DNA from 2 places in the Candidatus Villigracilis sp. genome. Region 1 is predicted to be linked to the other one. Evidence: riboswitches for the same ligand, from Rfam matches in the RefSeq annotation. Region 1 holds a riboswitch; the other holds the start of a gene.

Region 1 (7,772 bases):
TGCAGTAAACGACTGAAGTCGTTACTACGTTTTCATTGCGGCGCACCTTCAATGGGATAGCCTTTGGCGTACCACTCGCTTAACCCGCCTGTCATACTGGTTGCGTTATAGCCCGCTGCGAGCAGGATATCACGTCCCTGTTGGCTGCGGTTGCCAGAACGACATACTACCAGGATTTCCCGATCCTTTGGAACTTCGTTGATACGTGCCTGCAGTTGATCTAGCGGAATCAGCGTTGTGTTCGGCGCGTGGTATTCGTCCCATTCCTCCTGCGTGCGGACGTCCAAAACGTAAACGCCGCTTTGATACATTTGATAGGCTTCGTCCACGCTGACTTCGCTTGCGAGGGTTGTTGTGCTTCCTCCACTTGCTGATGCGATCAAATAGACCACAAAAGCAATAAACAGCACCATCGCCAATTGCAACGCAGGGCGGCGCAGGAAGGATGAAAGTCCGCTGCGGGTGTTGAGATTATTTCTTCTGTAATTTCTTCTTCGAGACATTCTGCCCTCACATGTATTTTGATTTTCGTCTTCTAGATGCAGGCTTCAAAAAAGCTCTTACATTGATCGTCATAATAAGATGTGAATGGTCGTAAATAAACCAAGTTGTCACCTTGTTATGGCATGTCTCCCTCCCGAAGGACATCGGGACGATGTGAAGGAGCGCTTTTCGCGACTGAAGGGTCTCGGTTGTCGTGGGCGAGACCTCACCACACTCATCCGCAACGCGGTGCATGTGTCGCTGTCGCTCAGGGTGACACAGTTTAGGAGGGTAGCAACTTAGGTTAAATAATCTAAAAAGATTTAACCGCAGTATCAAGGTCTGTGTGGATATCGAAGAACTCCTTCAATCCAACCACATCCAGTACCTGTTCAACCGAAGATTGTGGGCTGAGCAGTTTTACATGTTCACGCACGGGGCTATCCTGCTCCTGGTTGATCGCGCGAAAGGATGGCCTGCTGCCATCCTTTGATTGTACCGATTGCCCCGCAAAGATCTTCACCACTGCATGAAGCGACATCAAACCAGCGCTGCTCACATAAGGCACTTTACTTAAGTCGATCAGCAGGTTGCGCGCACCCTCATCGTAGGCTTCCTGTGCCTTGTTGATCACATCGGTATAGGTGGATGCATCGATATCGCCCATCAAATGTATCACTGTCACCGGGACATTGCCTTCCTGTTTAGAAAAAGAAATTTGCATGAGGTTCTCCTTTATCGTATCAAGGTGAGATTACCTGAAATTGAATTCCTCAAAGTGGATGTTCTCAGTGGGAACGCCCATTTCCAAAAATTTCTTTTCAAAGGCCTGTACCATTGGGAGCGGGCCGCACATGTAAACATGATGTCCGCGGATATCGCCGCCTGCATTCTTGACGATGTCATCCACGGTCAATGAGCCATCGGTGGATGAAAAACGGACGCGTGCATTCAAGCGCGGGTTCAGTTTTGCGGCTTCTTTAATTTCATCCGCAAAGACCGCTTCCTCGGGATGGCGAACAGTGTAGTAAAAATCTACATCGTGACCGAGATCAGTTTTCAGGTCCCGTATGAACGAGAGGAAGGGTGTCACACCGATGCCGCCCGCCACCCAAATCTGTTTTGAGCCGCCCGTCTTGTAATTGAACAGACCATAGGCTCCCTCTATAATGGCAGAAGTGCCTGCTTTTAAATTCGCGAACAAATGACGGGTGAAATCTCCGCTGGCTTTGATCGTCAAACGTAGAACATCTTCATGCGGTGCGCTGGAAATGGTGAAAGGATGCGATTCATTCAGTTTCTTTTCATCCAGGAACCTGACGAACAGGAATTGACCCGCATGTGCGTGTTTAATAGGCTCGCCATCTGCACGCAAAACCACTTCTGTGGTGGAGTTGTTTGGGTGGTTCACTGCCTCCACGGTGTATGGCACATACTTTTTAAAGAACCTGCCAAATATTTCCGTATACAGATAGGAACCGATGCCCAGGAAGACGAATATCTGATTCCAGTTGATGGCGATCTTGGTGGTGGGCGCATTGACCGTGACGGAGTGCAGGTAACCGAGTATGAAAAACAGGCCAATGTAGCGATGTAATTTTTTCCACTCGTTATAGTCATTCCCCGCGAGCTTGTTCAAAAACGGGATGCGCGGCGCAAGCGTGGGCAACACAATGGCTATGATCCCTAAAAATGCGATCATAGCCAGGTAATTGCCGAGGTGTAAATTCATAATGGATATGGGGACGGTCAGCAAGTGCACAAACATCAGAAGGAAGGCGCTGGTGGAGGTATGGCGATGCGTCATATACATCTTATCCAGGCCGCCGAAGTAAGGTTCCGCCCATTTTGGCCGCGTGGAGAGGAATAAGGAAAAAGACATTAACACGATCACCATCGAGCCGAGCGTCATGCCAAAGTGATAGCGCTCATAATTTTCCACGCCCTCGCGCTCAGGTGGAAAGACGAACCAGACTACAACGGTTAAGACCACCAGAAGAATAATGACCAGGTTTCCCAAATTTCGTTTCATTTTTGCAACCTCGATATATATGAATCAACAGCGATGCAGTTAACTGCATCGCTGTTGAAGAACTTTCTTCTAAAAAGATTCGAGCGCTTTTTGTTTATCGGTAAAAACTTCAAAGAACGCGGAGAAACCAACCATGTCCAACACGCTTACGATCTCCGGGCGCGGGTTAAGAAGTTTGACGTTCTTTTGCACACCCTCGTCGCGTGCCTTATCCATGGATTTTAGTGCGGTCCACCCGTGCTCGGGGTCGGGCAATGCTTCACCGCGCAATAGAAGTGCAATCGTGTGAAGCGAAACCAACCCAGCACTTGAGATATAAGTCAACTCGCTCATATCCAGGATGATATGCTTTGAACCCGCGTTAAAGACCTCCTGGGCTTTCATGATCAGATCCTGATAGGTCTGCCCATCCAATTGGCCTGCAAGCTTCAGAATGGTGATGTTCCCCTTTTCTTTTGAAACAGTAATTTGCATCGTAGGCTCCTCCTCCTATAGAGTGATACCCAATTATAAACCCGCTTTACGCTCCAACCGCGCCAGGCGGTGGTCAATTTCGTTCAACCAATGTTTACGGATGCATACGGGCAGGTCTGCCTTTTCAACTTCCTTGCGGGCTGATTTCGCCCATTTGATGGATTTCTTTACATCGCGCAATGTATGTTCGTAATATTTCGCCAGTTCAATATGAGCATAGATGTGACCTTTGTGCGCGGCCTCTTCCCACAAACGCAGGGCTTGGTCTATATCCCCACGCTTCTTTTGCAAAGTGGATAAACGCTTCACTGCCACGCCGAAATCTGCTTCCTCCAACCCAAGCTCGAGTCCACGCTCGAACAGACGGGCGGCTTCATCCCAATGGCCAAGGTCCTCATATAATTTGCCGAGCGCAATGAAATCGAGTCCGTGCTCCACGCGGCCATTGTATGGGTCGGCCAACAACTCGCTGACGTGACCCAGCAAAGCCGCCATCGCCACTACATCCATGGCATTGTGATAGAACACGCCACCTAAAGGACGGGCATCCCCAGTGCGCAGGTAATCAAAATAAAGCCAGGGGATTTCATAACCCGGTACTTCCTCCGATGCACGGGTGAAACCCAACACATGTTCTTCGAGATATTTCAAGGCACGCGAGGGAAGCCTATCTCGCCACAAGCGCCTTGCAAGTGGAAGCAGGTCAAGATGGGCATAGCCTTTGAAAGGGACAGGGATTCTGTGTAACGAATAACGAGTAACGAGCAGTGGTGCATCGAATGACTTTCCGTTGAAAGTCACCAATCCCTCACAGGGTGCGAGGAAGTTGATCAGCGCTTCGAGCATAGCGGGTTCTTCAGATGGGTCACGCAGGAAGAATTGTTGTAGTACGAATTTGTCATCCACAAAGCGCGCGGCGCCTACGAGGAAGGCGTACGTGCCGGTGCCGCCGGACATGCCCGATGTTTCGGTATCCAGAAATGCGAATTTGCTGATGGGCAATTCCGCCATGCGCGTGTCGTTTGCCCATTGTGAAATTAAGGAAAGAGGGAATGATGAGTAGGGGGATGTTTTCCCGTGCAGGTAATCTATGTCAAAGACCTGCTCGGTGACGAAGGCTTCGCCGCGAGGGGTAGGGAAATAGCTGCCAGTCACAACAGAGTCAATTGTGTGGCTCTCAACCTGGGGCGGAGGGGGAAGCGAACTGCCCGTCTTCACACCCAGGGATTTCAGTTTATCTGCAAGCGATGACATGCGTCTATTTTATCCCCAAATATCGCTCCATGTTTTAAAGCCTATTGGCGTGTGTATATAAAACATGTAAGGCAAACGCTCCTTGCGCCGAGGACGGCGCAAGATGTACTCACACGCCTGCCCTGGTGGGTGGCGCCAGGGAAACGCCGCCGTCCACAGGATGCTTCGCAAAGGACAGCGGCTTGAGCATCTAAAGTGCTTATATTACTTGATCGGTTTTGCGATGACGAATAATCTGCCCCAACTGAGGTTGCCATCTTTTGCGATGCAGGTTTGCAGGGTGAGGTGATAGTCGCCGCGATAAACTTTGTTGAATACTTCTTCAGCGGTAAAGGTGGTCTGTGTTGAAAGATCCACGAAACTGCTGTAGGGGCTGAGCGGGGTGAGGGCCTGATATTGCAAAATGCTTTCCACCAGGAAACTTTGAGTATGCCCGTCACCGTAAATAAGGGTGATGGTGTTGCCCGCTTTCAATTGTGAGAAAGTTGCGCCTGCCAGGTAGTTGTGTGCCAGCAGGCCGATGTTGCCGTAACTGGTGGCCATTTTGAATTGGGTTGTTACATAACTGAGAGTGGATACATACCCTGGTTTCCCACTTGGCTGTTGAAGAACAGTGTACGCCATAACGTTCTCAACATAAATGCCGCGCAGCGTATTGATGCTCCCATCTTTGACGGATTCAATGAAGTCCGACAGTACTGGAAGGGTGGTTGTATTTTCCTTTGCATATACCTGTGTGGGGAGCGCAAGTGCGCAGAGCAGGATTAGTAAAAATGCAAGGGAAACTTTTCGGTTCTTTAATTGTGCGTGCTGATTTCTGGATGCCATGAGAAACTCCTTCATCAGAGCATCCAGACCTTTCGCACAATTTATGTTGTGCTGAAGGTTGTGGAGGCTCGTTTTCGGTGGCTTGGCGGTCATGGCCGTTGGTTTGGCTTTAGACCCATAGCTTTGCGTCCCCGCCTTTCGACGGGTTTGCCGTTATCGATACGATCCACTTTTAATGTTCAGAAAACAAAACGGACCTGCTTGTCAGCCAGGTCCGCGGATGAAAACACAATACACTATGTGATTTTCGGCGGCCTGGCGATCATGATCGTGTTTCCACAACTTTAGACCCGTGGCTTTGCGTCTCTGCTTTTCAACAGGTTTGCCATTTTCGATTGCTTTCTTGCTTCAAATATAAGGGAAGGTTGGCAGGATCGTCATGGGTATTTTCCCTACTAACACCATATAAAACTGTAAACCTTACAGTTAGCTTTCTTGTTTGACATTCCATGCTACACTTGCGCGAATTCATTAATTAGAATTATTGGTTGGTATGAAACATAAACTTCCTATTTGGTTAAAACTTTTATACGGTTCTGGTGACTGGGGGATTGCCAGCATTGGCATGATGCGTTCGATCTTTTATGCCTTGTACCTCACGGACGTGGTCGGCATCGAACCACGGCTTGCCTCCCTTGGCGCACTCGTGGGAATCGTGTGGGACGCTGTCAATGACCCCATCATTGGCACTTTGAGTGATCGCATGAAATCAAAACTCGGACGCCGCCGCCCGTTCCTCTTGTGGTTTGCCTTTCCATTCGGCCTGAGCTTCGTGATGCTTTGGTCTGCGCCCAATTGGGACAGCCAGATCGGCCTGCTCATTTATGTGACTCTGGCCTTTATGATCTCGGATACATTGACCACCCTCGTGGCTGTACCGTATCTTTCCTTAACCCCCGAGCTGACTCAGGACTATGACGAGCGCACTTCGCTTTCAAGCTTTCGCACGGTCTTTCAATTATTGGCCGCTCTCACCGTTGTAATGACCGCGCCCATGATCGTGGATGCGGTCATCATTGGTGGCGGCTCGCAACAACAGGGATTTTTGCTAGCAGGTGCCGTTTTCGGCGCGGTAGGCTCGCTTCCACTTTTCTTCATTGGCTGGTTCGTGAAGGAACGTTTTGCATCCGTGGAACAGGAATCAATTCCTTTCAGAGAAACCTTGCGCCTGGCCTGGCAGAATGTGCCCTTCCGCTATGCGGCCGGCATTTACATGTTTAACTGGTCCGCAGTGGATATGGTAGTCATCAGCTTCCCATTCTTTTTATTATATTGGATAGCCCAGGGAGATTTGCTGGCAAAGATCACCATCTTTGGGTTTGACCTCGCGCTTGAGTCTGCCTTCTTTGGGGTGCTAATGCTGGTCTGTATTTTATTCGTGCCTTTCTGGTTATGGTTCGCAAGGAAATACAACAAGATACAGGCTTATATCGTTGGCATGTCTATATGGATCATCGTGCAGGCCATGATCTTCACCATTCAACCGGGCGAGGTCACCTATTTGCTGATCATCGCTGGGTTGGCAGGCATTGGCGTTTCTGCTGCGTACATTTTGCCTGATTCCATTTTGCCCGATGTGATCGAATGGGATGAACTCCGCACAGGCCGTAGGCAGGAGGGCATCTATTACGGCATCCGCACCCTGATCCGCAAGTTGACGGGCGCGGGGGTTATCTTTATTACTTTGCAGGTTCTGGGCTGGTCTGGCTATCAATCTCCACCCGCAGATGTGACTCAGTTCTCTCAGCCCAATTCGGCGCTTCTTTCAATTCGCTTGATGGTTTCCTTCATCAGTGTGGCGATTGTTATGGGTACAGTCATTCTCGCCTGGTCGTATCCGCTCTCACGCGAAAAATATACGCGGATTCAAAAATTGCTGAAAACAAAACGCGAAGAAGCAAAAGAAAGAGCGGAATAAAATTCTCCGCTCTTTCTTAACTGACAGTTGACTCTACAGCCTGAGGCTTTATATCATCGTCGGCTCTTCGTACTTCCCAAACACCTTCGTCATCACCCCAATGATCTCGCCCAATGTGCAATACGCATGGACGCATTCCATGATATACGGCATGGTGTTCTCTGTGCCTTCGCAGGCAATTCGTAATTTATCCAGAGTTTGACCAACTCGTCCGCTATCTCGCGTCTTGCGGAGTTCACTCAAGCGCGCCACCTGCCGACTGTAGCCATCCGGGTCCATCCTCAGGATCGGAATGGAAAGCGGTTTCTTTTCTGCGTAGGCGTTCACACCCACGATCTTGCGGATGCCCTTGTCAATCTCACGCTGATAGCGATACGCCGCGTCTGAAATTTCACCCTGGAAGAATCCCTTTTCAATGGCGGGAATCACGCCGCCTAATTCCTGAATGCGGGCGAAGTAATCATAGGCCTGTTGCTCGATGCGGTTGGTCTGTTCCTCCACGAAGAAGCTTCCACCCAGCGGATCGACCGTATTCGCCACACCAGATTCTTCAGCGATAATCTGCTGCGTGCGCAGGGCAATTGTTACGGAATGTTCCGATGGCAATGCCAAAGCTTCGTCCATTGAATTGGTATGCAAACTTTGAGTGCCACCTAAAACGGCAGCGAGCGCCTGAATTGCAACGCGCACTACGTTATTCTCAGGCTGTTGTGCAGTTAATGAAACGCCAGCCGTTTGTGTATGGAAACGCAGCAGCCACGAACGCGGATTCTTTGCCTTGAA
Region 2 (7,772 bases), on a different contig from region 1:
AGCTCATGGCATGGTGACCGAAGCTATTCCCACGGGCTCGCTCTCCCTCGATATTGCCCTCGGCGTCGGCGGCATTCCGCGTGGACGTGTGATCGAAATCTATGGCCCTGAGTCCTCTGGTAAAACCACGCTTTGTCAGCACATTGTGGCCGAAGCACAGAGGATGGGCGGCACCGCTGCATTTATTGATATGGAACATGCGCTCGACCCCACCTATGCCGCAAAGGTCGGCGTGGATATCGACAACTTGCTCGTCTCTCAGCCCGATACCGGTGAGCAGGCGCTCGAGATCGCAGAGACCCTCGTCCGCTCTGGCGCAGTGGATGTCGTCGTAGTTGACTCGGTTGCTGCGCTAGTCCCACGCTCCGAAATCGAAGGCGATATGGGCGACGCCACCATGGGCGTGCAAGCACGTCTTATGTCACAAGCGCTTCGCAAACTTTCAGGCGCGATCAACCAGACCAAGACCGCTGTCATCTTTACCAATCAATTGCGCCAGAAGATCGGCGTGATGTTTGGCAACCCTGAAACCACCACGGGCGGACAAGCTCTCAAGTTCTATGCCTCCGTCCGCCTCGATGTGCGCCGCATTCAATCCATCAAAGTCGGCGAAGAAGTCATCGGCAATCGCACCCGTGTCAAAGTGGTCAAGAACAAAATGGCGCCGCCTTTCCGCACTGCCGAGTTTGACATTATGTTCAACGAAGGCATCTCGAAATCTGGTGATGTGCTTGACCTCGCCACCAAGTTTGAAGTCCTCACCAAGCGCGGCGCCTTCTTCTCTTATGGCGATATCCGCATCGGCCAGGGACGCGAGAATGCCAAAGATTACCTGCGTGCCAATCTTGATATGATGAACGAGATCGAAGGCATCATCCGCCAGAAAGCGCTCAGCGGCGAGATCGCCCTTCCGCTTGACCTTGGCGCTGAAGTAGCCGAAGAGGCCGGTGGTACTGAAGAAGAAGCATAAAGTAAAATAAATGGACACGGTAACGTGTCCATTTTTATTATGACGAAGAATCGCTTCTCACTTAGCCGACAACTGATCCTGCTCACAAGCATTTTCTTCTTTTATGCCTGTGCCCCTCAAACTACACCGACGCTGTTCCGCCCGCCGACTTCCATCCCGCCCACACAGCCGCTATCCACAACCACGCCCATACCTGCGTTATTCACGCCTGCTCCCACATTTACTCTCACCCCAACTGCTACACCGGGCCCTTGCATAAATGACCTCGATTTTATTGATGATGTGACAGTAGATGACGGTACATCTTTTCTCCCTGGCGCAGCCATTGATAAGCAATGGCTGGTGCAAAACAGCGGAACCTGCGGCTGGGATGATACTTATCGCTTGAAGTGGGTGGGAGGCTATCCCCTCGGCGCAGGAGAGGAACAATTGATCTACCCCGCCCGAGCAGGGACTCAAGCTACGCTGCGCATCCTCTTCATCGCCCCCGCAGAGCCAGGTTCTTATGTGACCTCCTGGCAAGCAGTTGATGCTGATGGAAACGTCTTTGGTGATCCGATCTTTATGCAGGTTGTGGTCACACCATAGTTTGCTCCATCCGGGATCAAGTTCCTAATGGCGCGTGAAGGAGTATCTATGCCATCTCAAACCGAATTCCCCATCATCTTTGAAAATCTCAAATCCATTCTCGAACCTTACGCCAAAAAGCTGAATGTCAAATCAGATGCAACGGAAGTTTATTATCTCGAAGGCGGATACAGTGAGAAATGGAAGAAGGACTTATTCTTCGCCTCAACACAAGTGAAAAAGAATTATGTCTCTTTTTATCTCATGCCAGTCTACATGTATCCCGATCTATTGAAGGACATCTCCCCTGAACTCAAGAAACACATGCAGGGAAAATCCTGCTTCAATTTTAAGAAGGTCGAAAAACCCCTGTTCGACGAGTTAAGTCAACTCACGAAGCAGGGATTTGAAAGATTCATGAAGGAAGAGTATTCATAATCATGTCATTGCGAGGAGCGCCCTTGCTCTTTGCGACGAAACAATCCCCAACGAGGCAAAGGAATTATTTTGTCAGGCTAAAGCCTTCCTCGCAATGATGGGACTGAGATAACTGTTTTTTGCGAGCCCTTAATTCACGCTCATAAAGCCGAACATTTTCCACATGCCGCGCATCATCGCATGACCGAAATCTGGCTTTAGGTATTGGTTCGGGCATGAGCCGGGAATGACCGCGATCCCATTGGCTTTGCACATCTCTACAGCAGAAGGGGAGACGCTGGTCATGCTTGCCGCGAGACCGGGCTTGGTGCCCATCATGCAGTGCATCCATACATGTTTGATGCCCATATCTACGCATTGTTGAATGATCTGGTCAGTTACCTTCGGGCTGGTAAGAATAAAGACTGCATCTACTTTTTCAGGGATGGATTTTAGGTCGGGGTAGCAAGTGTCCCCTTCAAAAGAAGATATGTGCGGGTTTACTGCATAGACTTGATAACCACTTTCCTTGAATTTTTTATAATTCAGATTGCAACCTGTCTCGCGCTTATCCGATACACCCACAACGGCGATCTTCTTCTGCGCGAGGAAATCCTGAACCATATTATCGAGTTTTGACATAAGAATTCTCCTTTAATGAAAAATCGAAGCCATGTGGCTTCGATCAAATTGAAGATGATGATCCAATATTTTGCTCACAAGGAAAATTATACGTAATCGAGATTCATAAACAAGATGACGAACATCACTTTGTGTGGTCATAAGGCCAGACCACTTTACCTATGAAGTGAGACAAACAATCGCCTTACCAAACTGCAAATGTTTAACCTGTTGCAATTATTTTGCAAGGTCTATTTATTTTTTTCAATGTTATATTGACAACAACATCCGATAAAGGCAAAACCGGTGAAAGCCGGTGACGCAAAGCCATGGGTCTACCGTCACTACAAAGTGACCACGACCGCCAGGCCGCCGAAGATCACAAAATTCTTTTTGTGTATGTTTGGCCTGGCTTACCACAAGTCAGGCTTTTTTATTCGGATGGCTGATCAACCTTCAAGAAGTTCGTTCCACTAGCGCAGACCCGCTTCCATGTGGATCTGCAAAACAAGGAGAAAAGCCATGTTACGCAATTTCAAGATCCTGTTCGTTGTGCTCGTCATAGCCATCATCTCAGTCGCCTCTTATGCTTTTGCTGCGGCTAACACTGTCCCAGCCACAAAAGCTGGTGATGGTCTGGGAGTGGTCAGCGGTTACACAATTACCAGTGTTGTGTACACTTTGAATGGGACCGATCCATCCACACTGGATAGCGTCGCATTTGACGTGGGTGCTGCGGCTACAGTTGTAAAAGTCCAACTTGTGGCCACAACTGGTTCCTGGTATGCCTGCACTCTCGGCACCGGCACAACCTGGTCATGCACTACCACCGGTCTCGATGTTTCGACCATAAACCAGTTGCGTGTGGTAGCCGCCAGCAACTAGTTCTGATGACCAATTAATGAAAGAAGCAGGCCTGCTCCGATGGAAGAACCCGTCTCGAAGATTGGCGGGAGAACGCCGCGAGCAGGCCTGTAATTTTATAGATAATGAAACCCATTAGTAAACGCTCGACCACTCTTGTTACGCTATTATTCCTTTTCATTGTATTCATCTTTGTAATTGCATTTGCGCCAACTAATTTGGGCGGCTCAGTCACGTATGTCATCGTCAACGGCAACAGCATGGAGCCGAACTTTCATCTCGGTGATCTAATACTCGTTCGAACGGAATCAACTTACAGGGCGGGGGATGCGGTCACCTATCAAAATGCAGAAATGGGTGCTTTTGTCTTCCATCGCATTATTGGCACTGAGTTGGATCGCTTCATCCTTAAAGGTGATAATAATTCCTGGCTTGATTCTTATCAACCAACGCAGGATGAGATCATTGGAAAATTATGGGTGCATATCCCGAAACTTGGCAAGGCCATTGAATGGGTACGTGAGCCGCTGCATATTTCGCTTACAGTTGCTTTGCTCGGAGGTGTCTTGATGTCTGGCGTGATCGCAAAACCATCCAAACGTAAAAAGGAAAACAATAAGCCGTTGACGAACTTTAGAGCAAGGTCTGAAGGCTTGTTGTATGCGGCTGGGTTTCTCAGCCTGGCTTTCCTTGCTTTGGGTATTCTCGCTTTTACACGTCCGTTGAATCGCCCCGCCGAAAATATTCCATATCAACAAGAGGGTTATTTTTTCTACTCGGCCACGGGCACGCCCGGTGTTTATGATTCCGATGTGCTGCATTCGGGGGAGCCTGTCTTCCCAAAATTGACTTGCTTTCTTAACATCGGTTTTACCTATAATATGATCGGAAATGCTGTGCAGGGAATGACAGGCAATCAAAGTATGGTGGCTCGTATTATGGATGAGCAAAGCGGATGGTTTCGCACGATCCCTTTGAATTCGGGCGCTTCGTTTAATGGCAATTCATATTTCACGATGACCACTCTTGACCTGTGCCAGGTGGAGTCTCTGGTAAACCTGGTGGAGCAGGAAGCTGGTTTGCATTCCAGTTCTTACACTTTGGAGATCGTTACAAATATTGCACTTACTGCAACGGTTGCGGGGCAACAGATCAACGATACCTTTGACCCAAAGCTAGTATTCAAATACGACAAGGTGCATTTCTATCTCGCTGCGGACGAATCACAGCAGGATCCTTTGCGGTCTTCGAAACAAAGTATTGCAAGCGGTTCTGAAACACGGGTAAACACCATTTCCTTATTGGGCTTGAAGCCGCCCGTTTGGGCAGTGCGCTTCATCTCCCTGCTTGGGCTTGGGTTTGCGCTATTTGGTATTATCTTTGCTGGCAGCAATGTGTATCGCACCGCCAACCAGAGTCAGGAGGCGCTCATCCGCTTCAAGTATGGCTCCATGCTGGTGGATGTTTATGAGCAAAATATCGCGCCGTCTTTATCGGTGATCGATGTGGCGACGATTGATGATCTCGCCAGGCTTGCCGAGCGGCATGGCACGATGATCCTGCACATGACACAGAATTTTTTACATTATTATCTTGTCCAGAGCAGCGGCACGACTTATCGCTATGTGATCACCACTGGCAGGAAGGGTGTTGCGGATCATACACAAGTTGACGACGTAGAAATTAAGCACATAACAAGTGCATTTGAAGAACGTGTTGTTGAACCTGCGCCCATTCATGCCGAGCCAATTAGCTCCAAGGTCGTTGATGAAGAAAAGAAAACGAGTAATCCTCCTCCACCTGTAAATGAAATGCCAGCTCCTGTTGCTTATGCCAGCAAGAATAAGGCTGCCAATCTGAAACCAGTCCGTGAAGAAGTAATGGAATATGCCATCCATACCGGTGAAATTGGATTTACATTGACTCAGCCTGAGACGGAGATATTAAGGAAGATCAAATTATGACTATACCCCGTCCGCTTCAACTGCTGACCTTTGGGCTGGTTGCGCTAATATTATTTACCTCGGTGACGGCTGTTGCCGCCACCAATACCATTCCAGTTACGCGGCTTGATCATGTTGTATCGTCCGTCAACATTAATAGCTTCAAGCCTTCAGCTTGCTCAGGCTTATCCCTGACCAACCTCGCTACTGGCTCAGGCACATTGACCGGTACCACAGGCAATGACCTCATCCTCGCCAGCTCTGGCGTAGACACGATTGACGGCCTTGGCGGAGATGATTGCATCCTCGGCGGCGGCGGAGATGACACCATCACTGGCGGTGATGGGAATGACGTGTGCCTGGGCGGTCCTGGAACCGATGTTTTTACTACTTGCGAGGGGGAGATTCAATAAGTATTAAATGATATAGAATAAAGCGATGAGCATTCAAAACGCATATAACGAGTGGTCAGGGATCTACGACTCAAACGAAAACCTGACCCGTGACCTTGATCAAAAAGTGACTCGCGAGACTTTCGCGGGTCAGCATTTCGAATCCATCCTTGAGCTTGGGTGTGGGACAGGCAAGAACACCGCCTTCCTCGTCCAAATTGGGAGGCAGGTTCATGCCCTCGATTTTTCGCAGGGCATGATCGAGAAGGCCAAAGAAAAAGTCAAGGGGGAGAATATCCGCTTTGACATGGCAGACTTAACGAAACGCTGGCCTTGTGAAGATAATGCTTACGACCTCATTACCTGTAATCTTGTGTTGGAGCACATCGCAGACTTGTCCCATATCTTTTCAGAAGCCACGCGGACATTATTGCCAAAAGGCAAATTTTTCATCAACGAACTACATCCCTTCAAACAATACAAAGGGGTAAAGGCAAGGTTCGAAAGGAATGATGAAACAATAGAGGTGGAGGCATTTGTCCATCACATTTCGGAGTTTATCAATGCGGCCATGTCCAATGGCTTGAAATTGGTAAAGATAAACGAATATTGGCATGAAGAAGACCAGGATAAGCCGCCAAGAATCGTCTCCTTTATGTTTGAGAAAGTCGATGTTATTCAGGTATAACTCTGACATACTCGCCGATCTTATCTCCAAACCACCCGCTAACCAGATGATATAGCGCGTACAGTTCCAGCGCGAAGGGCAGATAGCCGCCATAACCGAGCAACGGCATTTCAAAGATGTGCAGCCAGTTACCCCAGGGGACGTGATAGATCCATTTCGGATACGAATAATAATTCCACATCTCCCAAAAGAAGGCGGTCAGCAATACACCCAGCCAGAGTGAAATGACCGGACGCCAATCGCCTTTCGCCGTCCACTGGGCGAGCGAGCGATTTCCGAGCCAGATATTGATGGGTTCAAGAATAAAGTAGAGGGATAGCCAGATGAACGGAAAGAAGATTTTCGGGTAGATCAACATCAAGGCGAGCATGATCCAGCCGAGGGCGAAGAAGGAAACGGTTGTCCTTTTATCCGTACCAATTACGGGACCGCGGGTAAGTCGTTTAACAAAATCAAAGCTCGCGAAGAATTCTGCACTCCCAAATACGGCGGGGATCACAGTTGTGAAGCTCAAGGTTGTCCAAAAGAAATATTGTAGTGGTGTGAATATCTCGGCACCGCTGTAGGTCCAGTTTTGGGTGCGGAGGTTGAGCAGTTCGAAGATCCACCACACGGGCGCGGAGACGAGGAACAAGCCGATGTATTTTCGCGGACTCCGCATGAGCAGAGAAGTGCCCGTGCGCCAGAAGACCAATCCATCCATGCCAAGGCAATGCCCAAACCACAGCGGGAAGAAACCCCAATGCGTGCGCGGGCCTGTCAACGTCCAATTGAGGATCCAGAAAACGATGATGAGACTCAGTCCGAGCCAGCCATGCAAAGGGACTTTGAATTTTTGGTTCTTGAAATTGGTTGCCATGCCCCAAGTTTACACTGAGAATGTGAGGTGTCAGGCTTTCCTTATTTCCCCACTATCCCTGATCAGCGAATACCCAAACCGAAATGGAAGATAACGTGTTATTGCCATTATCGCTTGCCTCATAACTAAACTTTTTGGCACAAATTGCGGCTAAGATATTACAACCTTGATTTAGCAAATTATGCGATACGCTGTAAATGTTTTGTCTTTTACTGGTAGAAAGGAAATGAAATGAACGGCGTGACTTCCAAACAAGATGTGACAATTGTTTCCAGCCCCGACAAATTAACCCTGTTGGCTTACCTATTCATCGTATTATTTGCGGGCTCGAACTTTGTCGCGGTCCGATTTACAGTGGCAGAATTGCCGCCTTTTTGGGGAGCAACCATCCGCTTTGCGGCGGCGGCGCTCATATTCTGGGGGATCGTTCTTTTGCGAAGGAGTCCTTTTC

Evidence for each region. A riboswitch is a leader RNA that binds a small molecule or an ion and turns the genes downstream of it on or off. The one in region 1 is predicted to bind cyclic di-GMP.
Region 2: another riboswitch for cyclic di-GMP. It lies ahead of AC14M5_RS03765 (hypothetical protein); the one in region 1 lies ahead of AC14M5_RS10380 (sortase, YLP family).

The regions. Positions count from the first base shown of each region.
Region 1 covers NZ_JBXMTI010000066.1:241-8,012, forward strand. The annotation lists gene AC14M5_RS10355 (rhodanese-like domain-containing protein) at 33-503, opposite strand; gene AC14M5_RS10360 (STAS domain-containing protein) at 797-1,207, opposite strand; gene AC14M5_RS10365 (ferredoxin reductase family protein) at 1,238-2,515, opposite strand; gene AC14M5_RS10370 (STAS domain-containing protein) at 2,585-2,989, opposite strand; gene AC14M5_RS10375 (ribonuclease H-like domain-containing protein) at 3,023-4,243, opposite strand; gene AC14M5_RS10380 (sortase, YLP family) at 4,448-5,071, opposite strand; cyclic di-GMP riboswitch class I at 5,145-5,233, opposite strand; cyclic di-GMP riboswitch class I at 5,318-5,408, opposite strand; gene AC14M5_RS10385 (MFS transporter) at 5,565-6,989, shown strand; gene AC14M5_RS10390 (acyl-CoA mutase large subunit family protein) at 7,038-7,772, opposite strand, start outside.
Region 2 covers NZ_JBXMTI010000019.1:4,698-12,469, reverse strand. The annotation lists gene recA (recombinase RecA) at 1-970, shown strand, start outside; gene AC14M5_RS03780 (NBR1-Ig-like domain-containing protein) at 995-1,558, shown strand; gene AC14M5_RS03775 (hypothetical protein) at 1,607-1,975, shown strand; gene AC14M5_RS03770 (CoA-binding protein) at 2,105-2,596, opposite strand; cyclic di-GMP riboswitch class I at 2,862-2,952, shown strand; gene AC14M5_RS03765 (hypothetical protein) at 3,098-3,460, shown strand; gene AC14M5_RS03760 (signal peptidase I) at 3,565-5,403, shown strand; gene AC14M5_RS03755 (hypothetical protein) at 5,400-5,795, shown strand; gene AC14M5_RS03750 (class I SAM-dependent methyltransferase) at 5,821-6,462, shown strand; gene AC14M5_RS03745 (hypothetical protein) at 6,449-7,321, opposite strand; gene AC14M5_RS03740 (DMT family transporter) at 7,553-7,772, shown strand, end outside.